Regions from separate parts of the Arthrobacter parietis genome, predicted to be linked through region 2. Evidence: predicted binding sites of a transcription regulator. Region 2 holds the regulator's gene; the other holds the start of a gene.

Region 1 (11,088 bases), on a different contig from region 2:
TCACCGGCTGCAGGGCCGATTGAACCGCCACCATGTTCTCCCCGTAGCTGGCGTCATAGGAATCCTGCAGCGTGCCGTCGTCATACACGACCGTGACAAACACGTAACCGTTCTCGATCCACGAGGTGAGTATCCTCTCGCCCGCCGTCTCGAGGAGGTCCTGTTGCACTGCTTCCAGCTCCGCGTGGTTTCCTGCGCCCGAATTCGCAGGTTCGGTACGCGGATCGATATTTGCGGGAGGGTCATAAAGCGCCAGCGGGGTCGGCGGACGTGTGAGAGTGAAGGTCTCGCCGTTCCAGGTTCCGTGCACGGCGTAGGTCCCCCAGGTCACACCCCCTGCTCTCTCCCACAGCTTCACCGCTTCCCAGTCCCAGCCGATGACTTCGGGGCCGGAACACTGCGGGGGATAGGACTCCATCACGGGTCCGAGGCACAGCATCGCGGGACCGTCTTCGTCCGAAATCACCATGCCCTGCCCAATCAGCTCCTGGGAAGCGGGGGGAAGCGGCACTTCGCCGGGGCTCGCGCCGGGCGTTGCCACCGCGCCACAGCCGGTGAGCAAGAGCAGGCAGGCTGCCAGAATGATCGCCAAACCCCTCACCACACGGTCTCCAGATCCGCATGGACCGCTGCGAGGAGGCGCTCCCTGTCATCGAGAAGATCCACGGGCCGATCCCCGTGAAGGGAGCCGTTCGGTGCAACGAACCATTGCAGGATGTGGCGATCCTTCCAGCCGGCGTCGAGCCCGATCTGGGCTACTTCGGCGAGGATCGGACGCACTGTGTGCGCCGTTGAGTCGAACTGGAATCCGGGGTACAGGACACGACCGGCCTTCGTCGCGACGCCGAGGATCCTGCGTTCGGCTGCGAGGCACCCGGCGGGTGGCCAGTGTGGCCCCAGCAGCGCGTCAACGTCGGCGCCGCTCAGCAGCCCGAACTCCAACTCGATGGCAACCCACTTGGCGCAGGCCGCCCTCACGGAACGCGATACCGCGTCCTGGTAAGCAGTCGCCTCACGTACGACCCTGGCTGAGCCGCCTCTCATAGGGCAAAGTTACTGCTAGCGGGCAGTCAATAGAACAGTTGATGGACAATTGACACCTAAACGCGACATCACCGGCTTACGACTACGGCGCACACGCCTCATTCAGCGCTTCCACCGACTCTGCCGGAACCTGATCGCCGGCTGCAGCGATGTCGCGAAGCGGGCCGGTGATCTCGGCAGGAACACCCGCGGTCTCTGCGGCGTCAACCAATCCGCCGAGCAGTTCGCGATCTCCAGCGCTGACGTTCCCGTCGCTGACGAGTGAACACACCTGTGACTGGACTTCTTCCGCGGCGGCGCCAGCCACCTGCGATGCCGCATCACTGGCTATCTCACCGGCAGTTTCCTCAATTTGATTGCAGCCCACCAACAGGGCGCCCAGAGGGATGAGCAGGGACAGTGCAGCGATTTTCTTCACGGTTCCAGTCTACGGGCACTGGCCCTGCAGCCCCTGGGTAACTATCGGTCCAGGTCCTCAGGCTCGAACTGGCTCAAGGGGGACCCTCCGAAGTTCGCCTCGTCATCACTCGCGTCGACTTCCTCGCTGCTCATGGGATCACCGAAATCGACGTCGGATGCGGCTTCGCCGATGGTAGGTTCTTCCGGCGGCACCTGCTCTTCACCGTCACGGAAGCGCGCTTCCTCGGTATCATCGCGAAGGCTCTGATCGCTTTCCTCGGCAATCGTGCCGGCTCCGGGCTCATCCTGCAGCAGTGGATCCTGCTGCCAGTTATCCGGATCATTCTCGGCAGCTGTGGGATAGCCGTCCGGTTGGCCGTCCTGCACGGGATCGAGCGCCTCGGGCGCGATCGACTCGTTCACGGCGTCCGGCTCCTCGCCGACAACGTGCAATTCCTCATCGGGAAGATTCTCAGTCATGACCGGTCCTTTCGACGATTGCATTCCGGGAGGTGCTCCCGTGAATGTAAGCCTACTGATCATTCAAGGTCGAGGCCAGCCGGATGGGAAGCTCCCAATACCGGAGGCCTCCCATCCGAGCCGTCAGCCTGCGTGATCCCGCCAGCTGTGCTGCGGGTCGAATCCCAGTAGGCGCCGTGCCTTCTCGATCGAGAGCAGCGTTTCATGTTCGCCGACTTCCCTGACCAGCTCTACGCCGGGAAATACCTCCGCGGCCAGCGAGGCGCTCGATCGGCTCATCACGGTATCGGCGGCCGCGATGATGAACCGGTCAAAGCCGTTCCGCGCGTTCTCCAGAGCCTGCAGCACAGCCTGGGCTCCGTCCCGGCCGTCAATGTATCCCCATAGATTCCACTTCCTCAGCAGCGGATCCGAATCGAATGTCGGAAACTCGGCGTAGTCCGACGGATCCATCACATTGGAGAACCGCAGCGCCGTGATGCTCAGCGAGGGATCCCAGCGGGTCAGCTGGATGGCCATCTGTTCTTCGAGGTGCTTTACCAGGGAATAGGTACTCTCCGGCCGCGCGTCATATTCCTCATCGACCGGAATGTACGGCGGGTCCTCGTCGAACGGAAGCCCGAGGACTGTCTCGCTGGAGGCGTAGACAATCCGCTGGATCCCCGCCCGCCGGCAGGCCTGGAACACGTTGTAGGTCGCCAGCATGTTGTTGTGGAAAGTGGCGGAATCAGGCTGCAGCCCCGGTGCGGGGATCGCAGCGAGATGGACGACGGCGTCGAAACCTGAGTGCCGGTCATCCACTCCCAGCAGCGCATCGACGACGTGACCATAGTTGGTCAGGTCGATTGAGAGGAAGCCAAGCCCGCGCTCGCCGTGCAGGTCGAATCCATGGACCTCGTGTCCGGCCTCCGTCAAACCCGCAACAACACTGCGTCCCAGTTTGCCGCTGGATCCCGTGACCGCGAGCCTCACGCCGGCCGCTTGTCAGGGGAAGTTGTCTTGGCCGCGTCAGTTTCGGCCAGGTGCCCGATCGCTTCATCGATTTTCTTCATGAGGGCGGGCTCCAGCGTGACGCCGGCGGCCGCAACGTTGGACTCGACCTGCTCAGGGCGGGACGCGCCGATGATTGCTGAGGCAACGTTGGGGTTCTGGAGCACCCACGCGATAGAGAGCTGCGCCATGCTCAGCCCGGCCTCGTCTGCGAGCGGTTCCAGCTTCTGCACTCCGGTGAGGACCTCATCAGACATCCAGCGCTTGATCATGTCCGCGCCGCCCTTGTCATCGGCAGCTCGCGAACCCTGTTCCGGTGCCTGACCCGGCTTGTACTTGCCGGTGAGGACGCCCTGCGCGACAGGGGACCACACGATCTGGGAGATGCCGAGTTCCTCCGACGCCGGCACTACCTTCTCCTCGATGACCCGCCAGAGCATGGAATACTGCGGTTGGTTGGAGATGAGCTGGAAACCCAACTCCTTCGCAAGCCCGTGCCCGGCGCGCAACTGCTCCGCAGTCCACTCACTGACCCCGATGTAGAGGGCCTTGCCCTGCCTGACGACGTCGGCGAACGCCTGCATGGTCTCTTCGAGGGGAGTCTCGTGGTCATACCGGTGGGCCTGGTAAAGGTCCACATAGTCTGTTTGAAGGCGCGTCAGCGAGCCGTCGATCGACTCCATGATGTGCTTCCGGGAGAGACCGGCGTCGTTATGACCCTTGGGGCCGGTCGGACCCCAGACCTTGGTGAAGATTTCAAGGGACTGCCTGCGCTCACCCTTGAGGGCTTCCCCGAGGACCGTCTCGGCTGCGGTGTTGGCGTACACGTCCGCGGTGTCGAAGGTGCTGATGCCGGCGTCGAGGGCTGCACGCACACACTGCGTGGCCACGTCATTCTCCACCTGGGAGCCGTGCGTGAGCCAGTTTCCGTAAGTGATCTCCGAGATTTTGAGTCCGCTGTTTCCGAGGTATCTGAATTCCATGGTTTCGATGCTATCCATCCCCGGGTCCAGCGGTACAGTGCACCTGCGGGCGACGCCGGATCCGGCCAGTGCCAACGGCTACACTGAATCGACGCCTTCCGACCAATTGTGATTGAGGACCATGGGTACGTTTACTGCGCGATTTGCCACTGCGGAAGAACGCGGGAACTGGGATTCCCTGGTCACCGCCAATCCGAACGGCGGCAACCTCCTGCAGTCGGCGGCGTTTGCAGAGGTCAAGTCCCACCATGGCTGGAAGCCCCTGTTTCTCGTGTTCGAATCCGCCGGATACACCACCTACAACCTCGTCCTCGAGAAAAAGGTCCCGCTTCTCGGGAGCCTCTGGTACCTGATCAAGGGCCCGGATGTGGCAGCCCCTGAGGATGTTCCTGCGGTCCTGGACGCGTGCAAATCCTTCATCCGGGAGTCAAAGCTCGCAGTCTTTGCAGTCAAGATCGAGCCGGACATTGAGGATGACGACGGCGTCCGCACCCTCTTCCGGCGCGCCGGTCTGGTGAAGGCCTTCAACCTCCAGCCCAACGATCACACGGCCATCCTCGACACCACCCCGGAGCCGAACCAGCTGCTGCGCAACCTGCACTCGCGTGGGCGCAACGCCGTCCGGCGGGCCGAGCGGGAGGGCGTCACCGTGCAGCAGATGGAACCCACGGATGAAAATTTCCGCACGATGTACCGCCTCATGGCGCACATTGAGGACCGCTCAGCGGCACGTCTCCGCTCGTTCGAGTACTACCGGCGATTCTGGACGAACTTCGTTTCCGCCGGTCAGGGCCGGCTCTACTTTGTGCACGAGGACGGCGAGCCTTCCGTTGGCGCCTTCGTCATCAACTACGGCCGCAAGGGCACCTACAAAGACGGTGGATCCAAGCCGGGCCGCTCGCAATACGGTGATTCGCATCTCCTTCAGTGGAGGGCGATCAATGATCTCAAGGCCGAGCACAATATTGTTGAGTACGACTTCTGCGGGACCCCTCCTAGCGATCAGCTGAAGGACAAGAGCCATCAGCACCACGGTCTCGGCCTGTTCAAGACGAGCTTCACCAAGACGGTCACCGACTTCGTGGGTTGTTATGACCAGGTGCTCAGTCCCATGAAGTACCGTGCGTGGCAGAAGCTGGGCGAACGCATCACGCGTCAGGTGTACTGGCGGCGCACAAATCAACCGTTCTACTAAACAGCAGGCCCGGGCACGACGAGCGATCATGAGCCAGGAAAGGGGCATAAGAGTGGCAGACAAGACCGGTGCGGGCAAGCGCCGGAGCCCGGATACCAACCCCTCTCCGGTGGCTGAACAGCTTCCCGTAGTGAAGTCGCCCGCATCACCGGGCAAGGCCAAGTCGAAAATCGCGCGGAAAGCAGCCGCCCGGCCGCAGTCCAACCCGACCGATGCCCTGCCGATCACCCCGCAATCCGCCCGCCCTGACCGTTCACAGCTGGCCGCCCGCAAGATGCTTCGGCGCCTTGTCCAGGGAGAATCTCCGCCCACCCAGGCGATGAACCTGGTGGAGCGGCTCGCCGGCAGTCCCTATGCCAACCCCACTATCCAGGTGGGAGGCCCCGACGTCGGTGCCCGCCGCACGCTCGATTTCGCGCTCAGTCTCGCTGAGACGATGTTCCGATACGGTGCCGGGGCGCTGGAAGTCGAGACGAGCATCATTGCCGTGACCGCGGCGTTCGGGCTCGACAACATCGAGGTGGACATCACCAACCAGTCGGTGGTGCTCAACTACTCAGCGAAGGACCAGACCCCCACAACCGTTCTGCGCGTGGTGCGGTCCTGGACCAACAATTATGCGGGACTGACACGGGTCCACCAGCTGGTGACCGACGTCGTCGACGGCGGGGTGGACCGTTCCGAAGCCATCCGGCGCCTTGACGAGATAACCCACCGGCCCAAGCCTTTCCCGCGTTGGATGGTCACGGCCGCGTTCGGTGTCTTCGCCGCGGCCATCGTGGCGTTCATCGGCGGCGGACCGCTTGGCTCCCTGATCTCGTTTGCAAGCTGTATCGGTGTTGACCTGCTCTCGCGTCAGCTGGGGCGTTGGCGGGTGCCTGAATTTTTTGCGACGGCCACCTCGGCCGCCCTCGTCACGTTGACCGCAGTGCTGTTGTGGTCGCTGAACGTACCGATCGCGCCCGCCCTGGTTGTGGTCGGCGGGATTCTGCTGCTCCTGCCCACCGGCAGGCTCGTATCTGCAACCCAGGACGCGATCAACGGATTCCCGGTGACTGCAGCAGGGAGGTTCCTGTCTGCCTTCCTCGTCTTCGCAGGAATTGTGTCCGGCATCGCCGTTGCGCTGGTGCTCGGCAACCTCCTCGGGGTTCCTGAGCTTGACGTGACGTCGTCGGTCGGCTCCCTGTACCCGCTGCCGGTGGTTGCGGTGCTCATCTTCATCGCGGTTGCAATGATCTGCATTGCCGAGCAGACGGACATGGCCCTGGTTGTGCCGACCTCCCTCATCGGAACTGCCGGGTTCTTGCTCTATTCGCTCGTTGTGAACCTCGGCGTCGGCTATCGGCTTGCGCCCGCCATTGCGGCTGTCCTGATCGGCATGCTCGCGCGGGTGGTTGCCCTCCGGATGGGCGCACCGCAGCTGGTGGTCGCCGTGCCTGCGGTGATGTTCCTCTACCCCGGGCTCACGATTTTCCGGTCGATGTATGACCTCACAATCGAGACGGACGTGACCGGCGCTGGCGCCATCGGCCTGTTCAACGCTCTCACCATCATTTTGGCCATCGCCGGCGGCGTGGTCCTGGGCGACAATCTGGCACGGCCGTTCACCAAGAAGCTCAGCAGCAACGAACGACGCCGTAATCGACGCAGATGATCCGGAGACTCTAGCCGCGAAGCCAGTTCACCGGCTCGGCGCCCTGTTCGGCGAGGAGCGCATTGGCCCGGCTGAAGGGCCGGGAGCCGAAGAAGCCGCGGGAGGCTGATAAGGGACTCGGGTGAGCGGACTCGACGAGCGGCGTAGAGCCCAACAGTGGCTTGAGCTGCTGTGCCTCCCGGCCCCACAGGATGGCAACCAACGGCTGGTCACGGGCAACCAGAGCCCGGACGGCGGCATCAGTGACTGCGTTCCAGCCAAGCTTCCGGTGTGAACCCGTTTCCCCCGCTCGGACTGTGAGGACCCGGTTGAGCAGCAAGACCCCCTCGTCAGCCCAGCCCGAAAGGTCACCGTGGCTGGGTGCCGGTGCCCCAAGATCCGTGGACAGCTCCCTGTAAATGTTGACCAGGCTGCGCGGCAGTTTGGTTTGCCGGGTAACGGAGAACGCCAGGCCGACGGAGTGCCCGGGAGTGGGGTAGGGGTCCTGGCCGACGATGATGACCTTCACGTGATTGAGTGGGTAGGTGAAGGTCCGCATTATGTGGTCCGGGCGCGGCAGCACGTGGGCGCCGGCCGCTTGCTCGAGAGCCAGGCGCCGCGCCAGCTGGTGAATCTGTGGTTGAACGGGCTGAAGCGCTGCCGCCCAGTCGGAAGCCATGATTTCCTCGAGCGTCGCCGGAGCGGCGAACGGCAGCGTTGCGCCCGGGCTGGAAGGAATGGGCAGGGTGGTGCCGCCGTCGTCGTCGTTCATGGTTCTATCTTTGCCCGGATGGGCACTCAAGCTCCACTGCGGGTGAATGACAACGGTGTGATTCGCCACTACCATGGGGAAAGTAAATTGGGCGGAAACGGTGGATTGGACGGTGTGTCGTGAGCATGCAGGGACCGGCGCAGACAGACCAGAACGGCCACGCAGCGGGCGTGCGGGAGTCAGGCCTGGGTGAGCGGGAAGAGCGGATACTTGAGCTCGAGAGACAGTGGTGGAAATACTCGGGGGCCAAAGAGCAGGCCATTCGTGAGCTGTTTGATCTCTCTGCCACGCACTATTACCAGATCCTCAATGCGCTTATCGATACAGAAGCCGCGCTTGCCCATGACCCGATGCTCGTGAAGAGACTGCGTAGACTACGTACAACCCGCCAACGCGCCCGATCAGCGCGCCGTCTTGGCGTCGATGTCTAGCACCCACGTCCACCCAATCCAAGGATTCCCCGCACCATGACCCAATACCCCCGCGACGAATTCGACCAGGTTCCCGAATCCGCCGCCCGGCAGGGAGTTCACCGCGAGCGCATTGTGCCTCCGCGATCTAGCGGTCTGGCATTGAAGGTTGTTGCGGGAGTCCTGGTCCTCGCGGTTGGCCTGGCCGCATACTTCCTCTTTCCGCGCCTTGGGCTTGGGCAGGCCAGCGATGTCACTCCGGGGAGCACCAGTTCTGCGCCGATGCCGTCCATCACGGCCGAGGGGGCGGCGGGCGAACCCAGCGAAGACGCCAGTGAATCTGCGGAGTCCACGGAATCTGTGTCGCCCAGTGCCGCACCCACTCCCGGGGAAGAGTCGACTGCCGGCTCGGAACCGACAACCGAAGAGGAACCGACAGCCGAGGCAACCGATTCGCCGTCAGAAGCGGCAGCAGTCGTCGACATCACCCAGCCGGTTGCCGTGCTGAACGCCACCGCGGTCAGCGGGCTGGCAAGCACAGCGGCGGGCAGGCTGCAGGCGGATGGCTGGAACGTGACCCAGATCGGCAACTGGTCCGGCCAGCAGCTGCAGGGGTCCATCGTGCTCTACAACGCAGAGGAGCAGCGCCCCACGGCTGAGGCGCTCGCCGGTGCCCTTGGTATCGGCGCTGTCCAGGGCAATGCGGGTTTCGGCGATATCACCGTGGTGGTTGGCCCCGGCTTCCAGTGAGCCGCCCGGTTAAGGATCAATAACATTCACTGTGTTCCGCATCACTGCTTTCGAGTTCTGGGATTAGATGTATCTCAGCCCCGCCGTCAACAGTTAAGCGGGGGATCTACATAGTGGGAGAACAACATGGCGCAGGGAACCGTGAAATGGTTCAACGCTGAAAAGGGCTACGGCTTCATCACTGTCGATGAGGGCGGGGCGGATGTCTTTGTGCACTGGTCCGCAATAGACATGGAGGGCTACCGTGCACTCGATGAGGGCCAGCGGGTCCAATTCGAAATCGGAGAAGGCCAGAAGGGCCCGCAGGCGGAGGCCGTGCGGCTCGCATCCTGAGCAACCCAAGCAACACCAAACAACGACGGCGCGCTTCCCCTGTCAGGGCTGGTGCGCCGTCGTCGTTGTTTTCCCCAAGGCGAAACAGCTTGCACTCGCAGTGTGTGAGTGCTAATTATTGACTTAGCACTCTGGTGTGACGACTGCTAAGACGCCACACTGGGAGTGAACCAGGCAACCTCTGTGGTGAGGGCTGGTTGGGGAGGTACAGAGATCCTCCCGGATCAGTCCGTCCGTCGCGGGCATCACAGGCCGGTAGCAGCATACGCATGACCGTCCCGAAAGGACCTACGCCGTTATGGCCAAGATCATTTCTTTTGATGAAGAGGCACGCCGCGGCCTCGAGCGCGGATTGAACATCCTCGCTGACGCAGTCAAGGTTACGCTGGGCCCCCGCGGTCGCAACGTTGTCCTTGAGAAGAAGTGGGGCGCTCCCACGATCACCAACGATGGCGTTTCCATCGCCAAGGAGATCGAACTCGACGATCCGTTCGAGAAGATCGGCGCCGAGCTGGTCAAGGAAGTTGCAAAGAAGACCGACGACGTCGCCGGTGACGGAACCACCACCGCCACAGTCCTCGCCCAGGCACTCGTCAAGGAAGGCCTGCGCAACGTAGCCGCCGGTGCTGATCCGTTGAGCCTCAAGCGCGGAATCGAGAAGGCAGTTGACGCCGTCACCGCCGAGCTCCTCGCCTCCGCCAAGGAGATCGAGACCAAGGAAGAGATCGCAGCTACGGCTTCGATCTCCGCCGGTGACCAGCAGATCGGTGACCTCATCGCTGAAGCCCTCGACAAGGTGGGCAAGGAAGGCGTCATCACCGTCGAGGAGTCCAACACCTTTGGCCTCGAGCTTGAGCTCACAGAGGGTATGCGCTTCGACAAGGGTTACATTTCCGGCTACTTCGTCACCGACGCAGAGCGCCAGGAGACGGTCCTTGAAGACCCCTACATCCTGATCGTCAACTCGAAGATCTCCAACGTCAAGGATCTCGTCGCTGTTCTTGAGAAGGTCATGCAGTCCGGCAAGCCGCTGCTGATCATCGCCGAAGACATCGAGGGCGAAGCCTTGGCTACCCTCGTGGTCAACAAGATTCGCGGCACCTTCAAGTCCGTTGCCGTCAAGGCACCGGGCTTCGGCGACCGCCGCAAGGCTCAGTTGGCTGACATCGCCATCCTCACCGGTGGTCAGGTCATCGCTGAGGAAGTTGGCCTCAAGCTGGAGAACGCAACCCTGGACCTTCTGGGCCAGGCGCGCAAGGTTGTTGTCACCAAGGACGAGACCACCATCGTTGAGGGTGCAGGCAACGCCGAGGAGATCGCCGGCCGGGTTGCACAGATCCGCGCCGAGATCGAGAACTCCGACTCGGACTACGACCGCGAGAAGCTGCAGGAACGTCTGGCCAAGCTGGCAGGCGGCGTTGCAGTCATCAAGGCCGGAGCCGCAACCGAGGTTGAGCTCAAGGAGCGCAAGCACCGCATTGAGGACGCCGTCCGCAACGCAAAAGCTGCTGTTGAAGAAGGCATTGTTGCCGGTGGCGGCGTGGCCCTGATTCAGGCCGGCGCCAAGGCATTCGCCAACCTCAACCTTGAGGGCGACGAGGCAACCGGTGCAAACATCGTTCGCATCGCCATCGACGCTCCCCTCAAGCAGATCGCTTTCAACGCTGGCCTCGAGCCCGGCGTTGTGATCGAGAAGGTTCGCGGCCTGCCCGCCGGCCATGGCCTCAACGCCGCGACCGGCGATTACGAGGACCTCCTGGCTGCCGGCGTGAACGACCCCGTGAAGGTTACCCGCTCTGCACTGCAGAACGCTGCCTCCATTGCGGGCCTGTTCCTCACCACCGAAGCTGTTGTCGCGGACAAGCCTGAGAAGGCTGCTCCCGCAGGCGGCGGCGACGAAATGGGCGGCATGGGCGGGATGGGCGGCTTCTAAGCTTCCCAGCCTCACCAGCAGGAATACCTGCGAAGAGAGTTACACCAAAGGCCGGTCCCTCACGGGGCCGGCCTTTGGGCTGTGCTGGAAGATTTGTTCAGCTATGGCGGGTTCTCCGGCCTGGAAGCCGCCGCAGCTGCACAAAACTTCGGGGGTGGGCCGGTTC
Region 2 (9,402 bases):
CGGACGCGTCAGGATAATGCGGTTGACTTCCTTGTGCTGGAGCGCCTGGACCGCCTTGGCCATTGCCAGGTATGTTTTGCCCGTACCCGCCGGACCGATGCCGAAAACGATAGTGTGCGTATCTATTGCCTCGACGTAGTTCTTCTGGTTGACCGTCTTTGGACGGATGGTGCGTCCGCGCGAGGAAAGGATGTTCATCGACAGGACTTCGGCCGGCTTGGCCGCGCCCTGCGTCTTGAGCATAAAAAGCAGCTGCTCCAGTACTTGCGCGGTCACCGGTGTTTGGTTGGCGGCAAGCGTGCGGACCTCGCTGATCAGCCGCTCAGTGCGCCCAACGTCGGTTGCCGGCCCCGTGATGGAAAGATCACTTCCCCGCACGTGCAGACTGATACCAGGGAAAGCTCCTTCGATCATGGCCAGTGCCTCATCATTGGCTCCGAGGGCCTGCACCATCTGTTCAGCTGATTCGAATTGGACGACCCGGCTGTCCAGGCCCGCTGCCCCCATACCCACTGCAGAATCGGTCATAGTATCGGCCTGTAGGCCTTCCATCTCTCCTTGTGCCGCCGAATTTTCCGGTTCATCCGGTTGTGTGCTTGTTCAGACCCATGACGAGGCCTTCTACTAGCGTACCGCCGCCGTCCTGTTGCCGCTCACCTGGATGCGGCGCCAAGGGAGCCGGGGTTTGGCCGGGCACGGAAAAATCTCAGGAACGCAACGGACCGATATCAATAGCGTTTCAGTCAGGCCGCGATTCGGAAAAGCACAGGGCAGGGGCTCCTACCTATGCAAAGCTGAAGTAGAACTCCGTGCAGTTCCGGTTCCTGTTGGCGTCACCACTGATTGGCGACGCCCAGACCTACGCTGCACGACAATCGATCGGCCCGACGAATGAGAGGAACGGACACGCATGGGCGTTCTTCCTCTCCTCAACCGACGGACCTCCGGGCGCCGGTGGAAGGGATCCATACTCGTCGCCGCGGCGTTGGGCCTGCAGGCCTGCACGATCGGCGGGCAGAATGAGCCGACCTCCGAGATCGCAGCAGAGGCAGAAGTGTTGCTGGAGTCGACTGCCAGCTTGCCCGAAATCGATCTCCAAAGTCCCGCGGCCCCGGACGCCGCCCCGCTCCTTCCTGTCTACTGGCTCGGAGATGCCAACGGGCTCCTCTATCGCGAGTTCCTTCCTGCTGAGTCAACTGGAGATCCGATTGCTGCTGCCGTGTGGGCGATGACCAGCGCGGAGCCGCTCGATGACGATTACTACAGCCCGTGGCAGGAAGCATCGGCTGTCAACACTTCGATTTCACTCGACAATGTGGTCACGATCGACATCTCCTCGGACGCCTTTACCACCGGCATCGATGCAGCAGTCGCCGGGCGTGCGGTGCAGCAGCTTGTCTACACGGCAACGGCTGCAGCCGCCAATTCCGGTCTGATTGCAAGCGGAAGTCCCAGCAGTGTCCGCCTGCTGGTGGACGGCAAAGCGGGCTACAGCGCTTTTGGACACATCGAGCTGAGTTCCTTGCTCCAACGGGACGTCGGCGCTATTGCGCCCGTGTGGATCATCAACCCGCAGGACAGCTCAGTCCGCTCCGATCGAACGGTTATAGTCCAGGGCAGCACCACGACGACGGATGCTGCCCTTGAGTGGCGGGTGCGGCGCGTAGATGGCGGTGGGGTCCCCGCCGAAGATGTTGTCAGCGGAACGGTTCCCGTGGACGCTGGAACCGGCGCTGTCGGACTATACGAGTTCAGCGTTGCGCTGGAGGCGGGAACTTTTCTCCTCGAGGTGTACGAAGCCGCCGGCCCATCCGCCGAAGCAGGCCCGGCCGCCGGCGTGGTGACCGATGACAAACTGATCAGCGTCCGCTGACGCGCAGCTACCAGCGTCCGGCCAGGTGATTCAGTACCGCGATGGCCGCGGGTCCCGCTGTTGAAGCTCGCAGGACGTTGGTACCAAGTTGCGCCGGAACCGCCCCTGCGTTGGCCAATACACCGAGCTCTTCGGGGCTGATACCGCCCTCCGGACCCACAATCACGGCCAGCGTTTCCGACGTTGCTAACGTACTCCGACCCCAATATTCCGCGAGCGACTCGCTCGCCTCCTCGTGTAGCACAACCGGGTGCTGGACGCCGCCCAGCCAGTGTCCCAGGCCCTTGGTGTCCAGCGCATCGAGTACCTCCGGCACACGTGCGCGCCGACTCTGCTTCGATGCGGCACGAACGAGGGACTCCCACTTGGTACGGCCTTTGATTGCCTTCTCGGCACGCCACCGTACGATACTTCGATCCGCCTGCCAGGGAAGCACCGCGTCAACACCGAGTTCCGTCGCCGCCTCAACTGCCAGTTCCGCCCTGTCCCCCTTCGCCAACGCCTGCACCAGGACCAGCCGCATCGCGGGAGGCGAATCGAATGAGAGCCTGTCCACGGTCACCACCACTGCACCGTGAGTTGCTTCGACAACGGTGCAGCTCAAGCGGTGTCCTTCTCCATCAAGGACATCGATCTCTTCACCCGGCCTAACCCGCTTCACGGCTGCGGCATGATGCGCCTCCGGACCGCGCAGCGTCAGACTGCCGCCGACGGCAGCGGTTTGCACATCGGTCGGATCGCCGAAGAAGGCCTGGTTGGTCATTGTCCGATAACCCGGCTATAGATTCCCGAGGCGTTCACGAAGGCGGGCAAAAACTCCTGATCCGCTGCTCGCCAGCTGGCCCTCGGTAAATTCTTCGCCGCGCATTTCCGCAAGGCGCCGAAGCAGTTCTTCCTGTCCGCTGTCGAGGTTCCGCGGCGTTTCCACGCTCAAATGCACCAGCAGGTCCCCTCTGCCGTATCCGCGCAGGTGGGTCACCCCAAGGCCGCGAAGGGTAATCACTTCGCCCGACTGCGTGCCGGGCTTGATCGTGAGTTCCTGATCACCGTCGAAGCTCTTCATTAACACGTTGGTGCCGAGGGCCGCAGCTGTCATCGGCACGCTCAGGGTCGCGTGAAGGTCGTCGCCCTCACGAAGGAAGGTCGAGTCGCTGTTGACCCGAATCTCTACGTAGAGATCGCCCTGGGGACCGCCGGCCGTGCCGACCTCGCCCTGGCCGGCTAGCTGGATACGGGTACCTGTAGCGACACCCGCGGGCACCTTGATGGTGAGGCTTCGGCGGGAACGGATGCGGCCATCCCCATTGCATTCGTTACAGGGATGCGGGATGACGGTTCCGTACCCCTGGCAGGTGCCGCAGGTCGCCGTCGTCATTACCTGACCGAGGATGGACCGAACCGCACGCTGCACCTGACCGGATCCGCCGCAGATATCACAGGTTCGTGGGGAAGTACCCGGCTGGGTACAGGATCCATCGCAGGTAGGACACACCGCCGCTGAATCTACCTCGATCTTCTTGTTGGTACCAAAGACCGCATCCTTCAGATCGATCCGGACGGCTATCAACGCGTCCTGACCGCGTTGGGTTCGGGATGGGGGGCCGCTGGGACCGCCTCCGCCGAAGAATGTCTCGAAAATGTCCTGGAACGCAAAGCCCGAGCCGGAATAACCGGCACCGAATCCATTGTCGGTGCCGTTTTCATTACCGGTGGTGTCGTAGACGCGCCGCTTCTGGGGATCCGAGAGTACCTCGTACGCGCGCGTGACGAGCTTGAACTCCTCAGCTGCTTCCGTGCCGACGTTGACGTCCGGGTGGAGCTTGCGGGCAAGCTTCCGGTAGGCCTTCTTGATTTCTTCGCCGCTGGCGTCGCGTGCAACGCCAAGGACCTCGTAGTGATTACTCACTCCTGCACATCACTTCCTGTTATCTCACCGCGTGAGCGGCTGGGCTTCATGGGCTCCGTCATCCGGTCAAGATTCATCGAGGATGCGGGAAAGGTAGCGGGCCACCGCTCTCACGGCGGCCATGGTGGTCGGGTAATCCATTCTCGTGGGGCCAAGCACTCCCACCTTTGCCAGTGAATCCGGTCCATAGCCGGTAGCAATCACGGAGGCTTCGGCCAAACCGCCATACGGGTTCTCCCGGCCGATGCGGACCGAGATGCCCAGAGCATCCTGCCCCATCTCGGAAAGCAACCGAAGCATGACAACCTGTTCCTCAAGCGCTTCCAGGACCGGACCAATGGTTAAAGGAAAGTCGAGGGTTGAGCGGGCGAGGTTGGCCGTGCCCGCCAGCACGATCCGGTCTTCCCTGTTAGCGGCTGACAACTGTTCGAGGCTGTGTCCAATTGCCTGGCCGAGAGATTGCAGCGAGGGGGGAAGATCCGCAATGCACGCACCGAGTTCCTGGGGAACCGACGGCAGACGAACACCGGAAACCCTTTCCAGAAAATGCTGGCGCAGGTCGGCCAGGTCATTTTCCTGTGCCTCGGCGGGCACGGACACAACGCGCTGCTGCACAGCGCCGTTCGTGGAGATCAGCACCACGAGCGCGCGACCGGGAGCGAGCAGCACGAGTTCGATGTGGCGGACGGAGGCCGTGCCCAGGTGCGGGTACTGCACGACCGCAACCTGGTTGGTGAGTTGGGCGAGCAGGCGGACGGTGCGGTCGAGGACGTCGTCGAGATCGTCTGCGCCCTCGAGGAGTGCGCGGATAGCCCGCTTTTCCGGGGCCGACAGCGGCTTGACCTCGGCGATCCGGTCGACGAACAACCGATAACCCTTGTCGGTCGGGATGCGGCCGGAACTGGTATGCGGGGCTGTGATCAGGCCCTCTTCTTCCAGAAGTGCCATGTCATTGCGGATTGTTGCCGAAGATACGCCCAGCCTGTGGCGCTCGACCAGCGCCTTGGATCCCACCGGCTCGCGGGAATGGACGTAATCCTCAACGATGGCCCGCAGGACTTCAAGCCGCCTGGGTTCGCTCATGTTCACCTCCGATGTACTTTCCTGCCCTGTTTCTGAGTTAGCACTCAACACACCTAAGTGCCAAGTCTAATACGATCGAGGCGATTGTTAGCATTGGCTCTGCCTGTTCCGAAGGCAGGGATTTGTGGAAGCGAGCGAAGTCACATGTCGTATCACGAGTGGGGAGCACAGGATCTTACCGGACCCCGGGCCGCCCCGGCCGCCAAGGTCGAAGCCCGTCCCGGAGTCGTCCTTGAAGACGTGCAGAGCGGATTCGTCGGGGAGATCCTGCGCACGGAGAAGGCAGGTGGGATGCACGTGATGGTCCTTGAGGACCGCCGCGGCAAGCGACGCACTTTTCCGCTCGGCTTCGGCTTCCACCATGAAGGTTCGCCGGTGGAACTGATTCCTGCCCGCGCGCAGTCAGCAGCACAGCTGAGAACGGCGTCGGGCTCTGTCCGGGTTGCCGGAGCGCGGGCGCGCACGGCTCGGGCCAGCAGGATCTGGGTCGAGGGCAAACACGATGCCGAGCTGGTGGAGAAGGTGTGGGGAGACGACCTGCGGGTTGAGGGCATCGTGGTGGAGCCGTTGCATGGCGTAGACGATCTGGCAGCAGCCGTGCGGGACTTTGCTCCCTCCGCCGGACGCCGCCTGGGTATCCTCGTCGATCATCTACTGCCCGGCACCAAGGAAGCCCGGATCGCGGCCGGGGCGATGACGGTGGCGGGCGCCGCCGGGAACGTACTGATTGTCGGGCACCCCTACGTCGATGTGTGGCAGGCTGTGAAGCCGCGTGCTCTTGGTCTTGATGCCTGGCCGGTAATACCCCGCGGCGAGGACTGGAAGACGGGGATATTGAGCCGGTTAGGCTGGCCGCACTCCACGCAGGCGGATGCCGCGAACGGCTGGAAGCGCATCCTCAACGGCGTCAGCACCTACGCTGATCTCGAACCGACGCTGCTCGGGCGCGTCGAGGAAGTCATCGATTTCCTCACTGCACCGGGAGCCGGCGCATAGCCATTGAAGGCTTCGTCGCGGCACACGCGACTGCGCCCGGCCGGTACACCAAGTACCCTTGAGGAAGTAAGTTCCGCTTGTGTGAGCGGTGAAGTCCGAACAGCCCGAAGGAAGTACCGTTGCCTAACAGCGCAGACCGGCACGGTGACGCCCAGTCACGACCGGCGCCCCGGGACTCTGATCCCGCGTTCCAGGGTGCCAGTTCCAGTGCGCCACCGCTGAGTCCGTCGGAAGACCGTCAATGGGCAACGCTGTCCCACTTCCTCGGCATCCTGGGGTTTGTGCCGTCGCTGATCATTTTTCTGATCTTCCGCGACCGGGGCGCCTTCACCGAGCAGGAATCGAAGGAAGCGTTCAACTTCACTTTCCCGCCAAGCATCATTGCCGGGATCTGCCTGCTGCTGTCCCTGATACCCGGGATCGGCGGGATCTTCGCCGTCCTCAATGCGCTCATCTGGGTGATGCTGGCAGCGTTCTCCGTTGCGGCCGGTATCCACGTCAACCGGGGCAAGCCGTACCGCTACCCCTTCAACCTGAGGATTTTCCACTAGCCGCTCAGTTCGGCAACAACCGCCGGACGACGGCGTCAGCGAGCAGCCGTCCCCGTCCGCTGAGGCGCACAACACCTTTGAAAGCATCCGCCGGCTCTATCAACCCGTCCGCGATCAACCCGGCCACCGCGTGACGTCCCTCCGGCTGGAGGTCAGCCACCGGATACCCCTCGGCCAACCGTGAGCGTAGGAGAACGTCCTCGACGTAGCGAGCCGTTTCGTCCAGTACTTCTCTGCCGGCCGCGGGCGATGCGCCGGTGTCCAGGCGCTGCGCATAGGCGGCGGGATGCTTGACATTCCACCACCGTGTGCCGCCCATGTGGGAATGGGCGCCCGGACCGGCTCCCCACCAGTCGTGGCCTTTCCAGTACGCAATGTTGTGGCGGCACTGATCCTCGCCAGTGCGGGCCCAGTTACTTACCTCATACCAGGACATTCCGGCCCCACGAAGCATGTTCTCAGCAATTTCGTACTTGTCCGCGTGGTCGTCGTCGTCGACCATCGGCACCTCACCGCGGCGGATCCGCCGGGCCAGGGCGGTGCCGTCTTCGATGATCAGCGCGTACGCAGACAGATGATCCGGTTCCAGGGCGAGCGCCGCTTCGAGGGAGCTCTCCCAGTCCGACAACTCCTCACCGGGTGTTCCGTAGATCAGGTCGAGACTGACCTTCAAACCGGCAGCGCGTGCCCATTCAACCGCCAGGGGGACCCGCTCCGGAGCGTGCGTGCGGTCGAGCACGGCGAGGACATGCGGTACTGCGGACTGCATGCCGAAGGACACCCTCGTGAAGCCTGCCCGGGCCAGTTCCGCCAGTGATTCAGGGGTCACCGAATCCGGATTGGCTTCCGTTGTCACCTCGGCCCCGGGTGCGAGGCCCCATACGTTTTTCGCCGTCTGCAGAACCCGTGCAAGATCCTGCGACGGAAGCAGCGTGGGCGTGCCGCCACCGAAAAACACCGTGCTCAGCGCGCGCTGCGCAATGCCGGATTGCGCAAGCGCTCCCGCGGCGAATTCGAGCTCCCGCTCGACCGTGAGTGCATAACTGGCCTGCGACGCTCCCCCACCCAACTCAGCAGCCGTGTAGGTATTGAAGTCGCAGTACCCGCAACGGACCGCACAGAAGGGGATGTGGACGTAGAGTCCGAAAGCACGGTCCCGTGAACCGGCAACAGCTGATGGAGGCAGCCGCCCGTCGGCCGGTGCAGGCTCACCGAGGGGCAAAGTACTAGGCAATGCTGCGTTCCCTGATAGGCGCCGTCGTCACTTCTTGGCTTTGTCCTTCGATTCATCCGACGACAGGGCGGCAATGAACGCTTCCTGGGGCACTTCGACGCGTCCCACCATCTTCATCCGCTTCTTGCCTTCCTTCTGCTTCTCCAGCAGCTTTCGCTTCCGGGTGATATCACCGCCGTAGCACTTGGCAAGGACATCTTTGCGGATGGCCCGGATACTCTCCCGCGCAATGATCCGTGACCCGATGGCCGCCTGGATCGGCACCTCGAACTGCTGCCGCGGAATCAACTCGCGCAGTTTACCCGTCATCATCACACCGTACGCATAGGCTTTGTCGCGGTGGGTGATCGCGGAAAAGGCATCCACCTGTTCCCCCTGGAGCATGATGTCCACCTTGACCAGATCCGCCACCTGATCACCGTCGGCCTTCCAATCGAGGGACCCATACCCGCGGGTCCTCGATTTGAGGATGTCGAAGAAGTCGAAGACGATCTCCGCCAGTGGAAGCCGGTACCGGATCTCCACGCGGTCCTCGGAAAGATAGTCCATTCCGCCCATCACGCCGCGCCGGCTCTGGCACAGTTCCATGATGGCGCCGACGAATTCATTGGGTGCAAGGATGGTCGCGGAAACCATTGGTTCGCGAACTGCAGCGATCTTGCCCACGGGGTACTCGCTGGGATTGGTGACATGGACGACGTTCTTGTCCTCGAGCGTCACCTCATACTCGACGTTGGGTGCTGTGGAGATCAGGCTCAGGTTGTATTCACGCTCGAGGCGTTCCCGGGTGATTTCCAGATGCAGCAGGCCGAGGAAGCCCACGCGGAAACCGAACCCCAGGGCCGCGGAGGTCTCCGGCTCATAGATCAGCGCGGCATCATTGAGCATCAGCTTTTCCAGGGCATCACGAAGCACCGGATAGTCTGCGCCGTCGAGTGGGTACAGCCCCGAGAAGACCATCGGTTTGGCATCCGCATACCCGCTCAGCGACGCCGCAGCCGGCTTCGCGAGATTGGTGACCGTGTCACCGACTTTGGACTGCCGGACATCCTTGACCCCGGTGATGAGGTAACCTACTTCACCCACGCCAAGACCTTTGGACGGCGTAGGCTCCGGCGAGCTGACACCAATCTCAAGCAGTTCATGACTGGCGCGGGTGGACATCATCTGGATGCGCTCACGCGGGCTCAGGTGGCCATCGACCACACGGACATAGGTGACAACGCCGCGGTAGGTGTCATAGACGGAATCGAAAATCATTGCACGGGCCGGCGCATTCGCATCCCCGACCGGCGACGGAAGGTCCCTCACGATCTTGTCCAGCAGTGCCTCCACACCGACGCCCGTCTTTCCCGAGACCAGCAGTACGTCCTCGGGGTCGCCGCCGATCAGGTTCGCCAACTCCGCTGCGTACTTCTCGGGCTGCGCGGCCGGGAGGTCGATCTTGTTGAGCACCGGAATGATCGTGAGGTCGTTCTCCATGGCTAGGTACAGGTTGGCGAGCGTCTGCGCTTCGATCCCCTGCGCGGCGTCCACGAGGAGAATCGCGCCCTCGCATGCCGCAAGGGACCGCGAAACCTCGTAGGTGAAATCGACGTGGCCGGGAGTGTCGATCATGTTCAGCGCGTAGCTGACGCCGTCGAGTTCCCAGGGCAGGCGGACCGCCTGCGACTTGATGGTGATCCCGCGTTCACGCTCGATGTCCATGCGGTCCAGGTACTGGGCCTTCATATCCCGCTGCTCCACCACACCGGTGAGC

Evidence for each region. Region 2 encodes HrcA, which represses chaperone genes, less so after heat shock. Its sites were predicted from a motif close to TTNGCACTCGNNNNNNNCGAGTGCNAA; they were not measured.
Region 1: groL (chaperonin GroEL) is a predicted target of HrcA. The motif match lies at 9,113-9,139, and genes of this name have one in related genera.

The regions. Positions count from the first base shown of each region.
Region 1 is NZ_BAAAON010000003.1:512,697-523,784, reverse strand. It holds gene ABFX19_RS14605 (hypothetical protein) at 1-592, opposite strand, end outside; gene ABFX19_RS14600 (hypothetical protein) at 598-1,044, opposite strand; gene ABFX19_RS14595 (hypothetical protein) at 1,127-1,462, opposite strand; gene ABFX19_RS14590 (hypothetical protein) at 1,504-1,923, opposite strand; gene ABFX19_RS14585 (NAD-dependent epimerase/dehydratase family protein) at 2,047-2,895, opposite strand; gene ABFX19_RS14580 (aldo/keto reductase family protein) at 2,892-3,896, opposite strand; gene ABFX19_RS14575 (lipid II:glycine glycyltransferase FemX) at 4,018-5,091, shown strand; gene ABFX19_RS14570 (threonine/serine exporter family protein) at 5,120-6,745, shown strand; gene ABFX19_RS14565 (uracil-DNA glycosylase) at 6,756-7,496, opposite strand; gene ABFX19_RS14560 (DUF3263 domain-containing protein) at 7,622-7,927, shown strand; gene ABFX19_RS14555 (LytR C-terminal domain-containing protein) at 7,964-8,656, shown strand; gene ABFX19_RS14550 (cold-shock protein) at 8,783-8,989, shown strand; gene groL (chaperonin GroEL) at 9,288-10,922, shown strand.
Region 2 is NZ_BAAAON010000002.1:435,815-445,216, reverse strand. It holds gene ABFX19_RS10255 (PhoH family protein) at 1-528, opposite strand, end outside; gene ABFX19_RS10250 (GerMN domain-containing protein) at 911-1,873, shown strand; gene ABFX19_RS10245 (16S rRNA (uracil(1498)-N(3))-methyltransferase) at 1,881-2,636, opposite strand; gene dnaJ (molecular chaperone DnaJ) at 2,652-3,779, opposite strand; gene hrcA (heat-inducible transcriptional repressor HrcA) at 3,846-4,862, opposite strand; gene ABFX19_RS10230 (DUF3097 family protein) at 5,007-5,858, shown strand; gene ABFX19_RS10225 (DUF4870 domain-containing protein) at 5,978-6,409, shown strand; gene hemW (radical SAM family heme chaperone HemW) at 6,414-7,643, opposite strand; gene lepA (translation elongation factor 4) at 7,671-9,402, opposite strand, start outside.